2 regions of the Arthrobacter sp. KBS0702 genome follow, and region 2 is predicted to be linked to the other one. Evidence: predicted binding sites of a transcription regulator. Region 2 holds the regulator's gene; the other holds the start of a gene.
The links. Region 2 encodes LexA, which represses DNA repair genes until DNA is damaged. Its sites were predicted from a motif close to TCGAACANNTGTTCGA; they were not measured.

Region 1 (3,916 bases), 1.3 Mb from region 2:
ACCTGCGAGACCAGGTAGGCGGCCACCTCCCGGTGTGCCAGGGTGCCGTCGGGAAAATCCCACAACGGACTTTCGCCTGCCAGCGGCTTATAGACGACCGCAACGTCGCCGATGCTGCCCAGGAAAGTAGCGTTTGAAGCCGTCGCGATGCGGCCGGTGAGCGTCAGCTCGGCAGTCACTAGGTCCGGCGTTGGCATCAGACCTCGGGGAGGGTGCAGATGTGCCCGTCGGCATCGATGGGGTAACCGCAGAGTGGGCACGTCGGGCGCCCGGCGCCCACGATCTCACGGGTTCGCTTGGCGAATGCGCGGGCGGTGCCGACCGGCATTCTCACGAGCAACATTTCGGGCTCGTTAGCGCCGTCCTCATCCAGGGATTCGTCGTTGTCATCATCGGCGATGGGATAGGCCTCAAGTACGACCTGGGCCGTTGTTGGGTCCCACCCTAGGCTCATGGCGCCGGTGCGAAACTGCTCCTGGACGGCCTCGAGCTGGTCATTGTCGACCAGTTCGATGGGAGTGCTCGTAGGAACGCTAAAGGGGTTGCCCTCGACGGTGATGAGCTGGTCGAGAATCTCGTCGATCTTCTCGGCGAGCAGAGCCGACTGCTGCTTCTCGAGGGCAATACTCACGATCTGCTTCCCTGCGCGCACTTGCAGGTAGAACGTGCGCGCCCCCGGAACGCCAATGGTGCCAACGACGACCCGATCAGGCCAGGCAAACTCGTGAACACGTGTAGGCATGTCAGTATTTTAGGCACATCAGGATCATGGCGCGTTGTGCCCGGCACCGCCGCCCACCGGCGCATCGCCAGAGTGGATGCCGTTTGACAGCCATGACAGGTCACCGGCGTCGGTGTTGGTCGCGTAGACGCTCGGCCGGGTGGCGCTGTAGCGAACGATTGATACGGAGGCGGGGCCCACGTTGATCCGCTGGAACAGGTCAAGGTGCATGCCGAGCGCGTCGGCGAGGATTGCCTTGATGATGTCACCGTGACTCACCGCCACCCACACGGCATCTGGTCCGAACTCGGCTTCGAAGGCTGCATCGTGGCGTCGAATCGCTGCCACCGACCGCGCCTGCATCGCCGCCATGGATTCACCGCCGGGAAAGACGACGGCGGACGGCTGGGACTGCACAACCGGCCACAAGTCCTCGGTCGCGAGATCACTGAGTGTGCGGCCCTGCCACTGGCCGTAGTCGCACTCGGTGAGATCGTGATCGACCGGCGCGGACGGCGTGCCAGCCTGGCGGTCGAGGATGAGCTGGGCGGTCTGCTGACAACGCTCAAGAGGGCTCGACACCACCCCGACGACGGGCACGGCCGCGAGCCGGTGTCCGGTCAGAGCCGCCTGGTCGCGGCCTGTCTGGTCCAGGCTGACGCCGGCTGCCCGACCGGCCAGCACTCCGGTCGCATTGGCTGTGGTGCGGCCGTGCCGCACGAGAATAACTGTCGCCATCCACCCAGCCTAACCACCCCGTCGACGGCGGTGTGAACCGCGGGTCAAGGGCCGGCCCGACCGGGAGCCGAGTACCGCATCGCCGTCGACCGAGCCGGCGGCCGATCGAGGTCCCGATGCAGGGGCAGGCTATCGGCTGGCTGACGGCTCGGCTTTCCGGCACAATCGTCACCACGGAGTACCAAAGCTACGCATGCCCTTGGCTAGCAGAGGCCACCTCCGCCAGGGCCACAAGCCCGCACATTTATTGGGGAACAACTTGAAGAAGCGCACCACGCTCCCGGCGGCCGCGGCTCTGGCCGGCCTGCTACTCACCGCGACGGCCTGCACGGCACCGGAACGGAACCCGGAGCCGTCCGCCCCGGCGGTCGCCGCCAACACACCGACGGCGGGCGGCGGAAAACGGTCGGCGCGGGGGCCTGTCGTGTCCGATTCGTTCGGCAACGCTGACTATTACACGACGCTCCCGAGCGACACGCCCGCCCGGGTGGCCGGCTCCTTCCGCATCTCCGAGGCGAAGCTCGCCGAGTTCAACAACCTGCAGCCCGGGGCGCCCCTGACGCCGGGCACGAAGCTCCGCCTGATCCCCGCCCCGGGACCGATCACGGGTGCGCAAGGAACGGCCGTCATCGACGCCAACGGCATCCCCACCAGCTATGTCGTTGAAGCCAAGGACACCCTGGACGGGATCACCTACCGGTTCGGCATCAATTCAAAACAGCTGGCAGAAGCGAACCAAGTACCGTACGTCGGCGAGCAAGGCGGCGTGTACTTCCTCCTCGCCGGCAAACACCTCCATCTGCAAAAGAACCCGGTCGACAGCAGGTCCGGCGCAGGGCCCACCGTCAACAATTCATTCCATCAGCCGATTTTTTACACGACTGTGGACGGCGACTCCCTAGACAGCCTCGGCTACAAATTCCGCTCCACCACGGCCCAGCTAATGCAATACAACCTGTCTCTCGCCGCGGACCGTCCCATCCCGGCCGGGACCAAGGTGCGGCTCATGCCCGGTGAGCTCAAAATCGACGGGGCCAAGGGCACCTTCACCGCCGACGCCGACGGAATCCCCATCTCCTACACCACGGCGCCCGGGGACACTGAGCACCAGATCGAAGCCCGGTTCAAAATACCCGATCTGGGCTTGGCGAACCGTCCGCTCACCGGCACCGCCACCGCCTGGTACACCATGAGAGACCTTCCCAGCGGGGAGATCGCCCCGGGGCAGGCCATCAGCCTCACCCTGAACATGCCCATCAATAAATAGCTCCCCGCCGCGACAACCTGCCCTGTCGGCGGTCTTGCGCCGGCCGTGTGCCCCGCCCTGTCTCTCCGCTATCCCGGCGGTATTGAGAACGACGTCGAGAACCGCGCCGGGCCCGCCGTCGGGCTGCACGAGACCTAAGTACACCGGCCGCTAACCACCAGGGCACGGGTTTCTCCGCTGAGAGCGCGTGTTCTTGGCGGCGCCAGCTCGTGCGTACGGTGCACGCCTCGGCCCTGTCGCCGCGGCCGTCACCGGCGTAGGCTTCGGCTGTGCCGGCCCTGTCCGTGGGACCTGTCCGCCCGGCCGGCAGTCGCCTATAAAGGAGTCCGCCATGACTGTTCTAGTCCAAAACCTGGTGCCCGGCCTGACCCGGGAACAGTACGAGGGCATCGCTGCGGCCCTGAGGGACAAACTCAAGGCCACCCCCGGATTCAACGCCCATTACGCCTATGAGAGCGACGGCGGAATGACGGTCGTAGAAATTTGGGAGGAGGCAGCGCAGCACGATGCCTGGTTCGACAACAATGTCAGGCCTAACCTGCCAGTGGAGATCACCCCGGTGAAGCACGAACTGGCGAACAAGGTGACAATTTAGGGCGCCCGCCCGGTCAACTCATACCGTCGGGGCATTCCGACGTCACCGGCGTGGAGACATCACCTTGGAGAGTGATCCTTTGCGGACCTAAGTGCCGGTGGCTGCGGCGGTGTGGCGTTCTGTCACGAAGGGACCCAGCAGCGTCATGAGGTGGGAGTGGACCCGTTCCAGCTTTTGACCGGATTCGAGCATCCGGGTGCCGGCGTGGACGACGGCGTACGCTCCTTCAGCGACAAGATCCACGTTGGCCATAGCGTTCCGCGACGGTGGCGGCGCTAATTCTAGGCCTTGCGGGATCCTTTGACTCTGACTGGCCTGCGCATCAAGAGTACGGCGCGCGACGGCGGCCTGCTGAGCAGGCCGCCGTCGTCGTGCCCGGGGGAGGGCGTGCTAGCGGGCCGGAGCCGGGACCCCCAGACGGCCGTCCACCATTTCCACAACGCGGTCGCAGTAGCCAAGGACGTCGTGGTCGTGGGTGACCACGACGGTTGCGACACCGTGGTCGTGGCTTTGCCGGACGAGGAGTTCCACGACCTCACGGCTGCGGGCCCGGTCCAGGGACGCGGTCGGTTCATCCACGAGAAGGAGTTTCGCC
Region 2 (3,916 bases):
ACCTCCGGCGCGGCCGCCATGTAGCCCAGCCGCGCGCCGGCCAGGGCAAAGGCCTTGCTCATGGTCCGGGACACGATCAGCCGCTCGCGTCCGGGCAGCAACGTCAGGGCGCTGGGCGTACCGTCGTGGGCGAACTCGTGGTAGGCCTCGTCGACGATCACGATGGTCTGGCTGGCTTCCCCGGCCTCGTAGACGGCCTCGACGACGTCGAGACCCAGACCGGTGCCCGTGGGGTTGTTCGGAGAGCAGAGGAAGACAACGTTGGGTTTCAGCTCCCGTACCTGCCGGGCGGCCGATTCGGCACTGAGCCCGTAGTCGTCGGCACGCACCCCCACGATGTACTCGGTGTCCGTGCCGGCGGCCAGCAGCGGGTACATGGAGTACGTGGGAGGGAACCCGAGCGCAGTGCGGCCCGGACCGCCGAAGGCCTGGAGGATTTGCTGGAGGACTTCGTTGGAGCCGTTGGCGGCCCAGATGTTGGCGGCGTCGAGGCCGTGGCCGAGATACTCGGCCAGCCCTTCCCGCAATTCGGTGAACTCGCGGTCAGGGTACCGGTTCAGCCCGGCGGCAGCCTCGGTCACTGCCTCTGCGATGGCCGCGCGGACGTCGTCCGGGACGCCATGGGTGTTTTCGTTGACGTTCAGCAAGATCGGAACATCCAGCTGGGGCGCGCCGTAAGGCCGCAACCCCCGCAGATTGGTCCGGAGGGGCAGTCGGTTGAGGCGCTCTAGCTGGTCAGTCACGTGCCTAGTTTAAGTGAGACCACGCCCGGCCCCGAAACTGTGACCTCCAGAGGGCGGCCGGGGATTACCTGGAGGGCACGTAGAGCTGCTGGCCGGGGATAACGCGGGCGGCATCGAGGTTGTTGAGCTGCACAATGTCGGCGACCACGTCGCGGGGGTCGCGCTCCGGTGCCACTGCGCCGGCGATGGCCCACAGCGACTCCCCCGGCTGGACCGTCACGGTGACCGTAGGGGTGAGCGAGAGCTCCGCGGTCGAGTCGGCGGCTTTGGCCGGCGCATTCAGGAAACCGGCGAGCGAAAGGACGAGGGCAGCCAGCAGAATCAACGGCAGGCCGAAGAAGACGAAGCGGCCCCGGCGGGTCAGCCGCAGCGGCGCCTGCCTGGGCGCAACGGCAGGCACAGCCCGCTGCCCGCGGCTGGCTTCCTGCCCGTCGAAGATGCCGTGCGGGCCGAAAGCCTCGAACCGTGACGCCTGCACGGGAACGGAAACCTGTGAACCGGAAATAGCGCTTACTGCTGACATGAACTGAGCCCTCCTGGACTTATCTGTGCCGCCCGGCGTACTCCACGTACTCGCCGCCAACCGGCCGAACCATCTAACGCAAACCTGGACCGCAAATCTTGATCACTACGTTCGAACACAGAACCGAACCGAAAGATCCCGTCCCGGCGACTAACTTCGAACACATATTCGAACGTTGTAGTTCCTGTTTTAGCACTTATGAACGAACAATGTCGAGACTCGCTAGAACAAATGTTTGAAAAAGCGTGTCTGCTGGCCTACTTTTGAACCAGCAGAACCACTTGTGGTGATCAACAGCAGTTGATCAGCGGGGTCTGACATTTTCAGACCAGTTGGTCCCGGCAGCCCAGGCGGCCGGGCGGAACGGAAAGGCGTGGCGAACATGGCAGCACAAGCCGCCGGCGGGAGGGCCGCCCAGCGGAGCCCCCAGGCCGGCCGGGCGCCGAAGGGCCTCACCGTCCGGCAAAAGAAGATCCTGGAGACCATCCAGCGGTCCGTGACCGACAACGGCTACCCGCCCTCGATGCGCGAGATCGGCGACACCGTCGGCCTCGCCAGCCTCTCCAGCGTCACCCATCAGCTCTCGCAGTTGGAAAAGCTCGGTTACCTGCGGAGGGACCCCAAACGGCCCCGCGCCATGGAAGTCCTTTTGCCCCTGACGCTCGACGAGGGTGCCACCAAGGTCTCCGGGGTGGCGAAGTCCACCGGCCTGCGGGCCGTCGGCGGCGTTGCGGTCTCGGAACTCGCCAGTGCCACCGACACCGCAATGGTGCCCTTCGTGGGCCGGATCGCCGCCGGCGGCCCGATCCTGGCCGACCAGGTGGTGGAGGACGTGATGCCGCTGCCGCGCCAGCTGGTGGGCCACGGCGAATTGTTCATGCTTCGGGTGGCCGGCGACTCGATGATCGACGCCGCCATCTGCGACGGCGACTGGGTGGTCGTCCGCCGCCAGAACGACGCCGTCAACGGCGACATCGTGGCTGCCTTGCTCGACGACGAGGCAACGGTCAAGACGTTCCGCCAGCGCGACGGCCACACCTGGCTGCTCCCGCAGAACACCCAGTACGAGCCGATCCTCGGCGACCATGCCGTCATCATGGGAAAAGTCGTCTCGGTGCTTCGCTCCCTCTAGCGCCGCCGGCACGTACTGCGCCCGGCATAGAAAGGCCCCGTCCGGGTTTTCCGGACGGGGCCTTCGTCGTTGGGTGAGCGGCCTAGGTGGCCGTCTCCTTTGCTGGGCTTTCCTTGGCCAGCCGTGCGAGGGCGGCCAGGGCCACCGCCGGGTCGGTGGTGGGCCAGAACGGCGGCAGCGCGGCGCGCAGGAACCCGCCGTAGCGCTCGGTAGACAGCCGGGAGTCCAGGACAGCCACTACGCCCTTGTCCGACGTCGAGCGGATCAGCCGGCCGGCGCCCTGGGCGAGCCGGATGGCCGCGTGGGTTGCAGAGACGCTCATGAAGCCGTTACCGCCGGCTCGGGCCACAGCACGGGAGCGGGCGGTCATGAGCGGGTCATCCGGCCGCGGGAACGGAATCCTGTCGATCACCACCAGCCGGCAGGAGTTTCCGGGCACATCGACGCCCTGCCAGAGCGACATCGTGCCAAAGAGGCAAGTGTCAGGCTCGTCGGCGAACTGCTTAACGAGTGCCGTCATGGTCGACTCGCCCTGGCAAAGGATACTCAGGCCCAGCCGTGGCCGCATGGCTTCGGCGGCTTCTTCAGCGGCACGCCGGGAGGAGAAGAGGCACAGGGCGCCGCCGCCGGAGGCCCGGATCAGCTTTTCGAGCTCGTCGAGGGCTTCCGGGGAGGTCCCGCGGCCCGGCTTGGGCAGGTGCTTGGCGACGTAGAGGATGCCCTGCTTCGGATACTCGAACGGGGACCCGACATCGACGCCGGTCCAGCTCGGTGCGCCGGGGCCGACCAGGCCCAGGCCTCCGGCCGCCGGTTCGAAGGCCGAGCCGATGGCGAGGGTTGCCGAGGTCAGCACGACGGTGTGGTCGGCGAACAATCCCTCGCGCAGCCGCCCGGCGACGCTGAGCGGGGCGATGTTGATCAGGGCCGGCGCGGAGTCATCAGGCTGCGAATAGCCCTGCTGCGGGTCGAAGCTGCTGTTGCGGGAGAACCAGACCACCTCGCGGTTCTCCTTGGCCGCCAGGAGCCGTTCGCAGAGTTCCAGGATCACCATCAGTCGGGACCGGGCGAGCTGCCGTCCGCCGTCGGCGGTGTTGGCGCTGTCCCCCTTGGAGTCCGAAAGCGCGGCGCGGCAGGCGTCACGCAACTGGTCCACGCAATCGAGTTGTTCGCTGTTCAGTCCGTTCGGCATCAAACCGCTGGGAACGCCCTCAATGGCGAGTTCGAGGTTGGACGCGGCATTGTTCAGCGCATCCACGGTGATTCCGGCGTGCTTGCGGGCGCCCGACGCGGCAGCGTGCACCATGGCGACGGACAGCTGTCCGGACACGGCGCCGGTCACCCGGTCCTGCAGTTCGTGGGCCTCGTCCACCACCACGACGTCGTACTCCGGGAGGACCGCGAGGCCTTCGAAGGCGCTGACGGCCAGCATCGCGTGGTTGGTGACCACGACGTCGGCGTCGGCGGCGTTCTGGCGGGCAAGTTCGCTGAAGCATTCGGCGGCGAGCGGACACTTCTGCG

Region 1: a site for LexA is predicted at 1,696-1,711, ahead of FFF93_RS12035 (LysM peptidoglycan-binding domain-containing protein). Genes of this name have one in related genera too.

The regions. Positions count from the first base shown of each region.
Region 1 covers NZ_CP042172.1:2,625,323-2,629,238, reverse strand. The annotation lists gene FFF93_RS12050 (SCO1664 family protein) at 1-197, opposite strand, end outside; gene FFF93_RS12045 (DUF3090 domain-containing protein) at 197-742, opposite strand; gene FFF93_RS12040 (histidine phosphatase family protein) at 767-1,459, opposite strand; gene FFF93_RS12035 (LysM peptidoglycan-binding domain-containing protein) at 1,719-2,726, shown strand; gene FFF93_RS12030 (hypothetical protein) at 3,058-3,321, shown strand; gene FFF93_RS16965 (hypothetical protein) at 3,409-3,564, opposite strand; gene FFF93_RS12025 (hypothetical protein) at 3,712-3,900, opposite strand.
Region 2 covers NZ_CP042172.1:1,299,484-1,303,399, reverse strand. The annotation lists gene FFF93_RS05960 (histidinol-phosphate transaminase) at 1-743, opposite strand, end outside; gene FFF93_RS05955 (LysM peptidoglycan-binding domain-containing protein) at 808-1,266, opposite strand; gene lexA (transcriptional repressor LexA) at 1,649-2,398, shown strand; gene FFF93_RS05945 (ATP-dependent DNA helicase) at 2,481-3,916, opposite strand, start outside.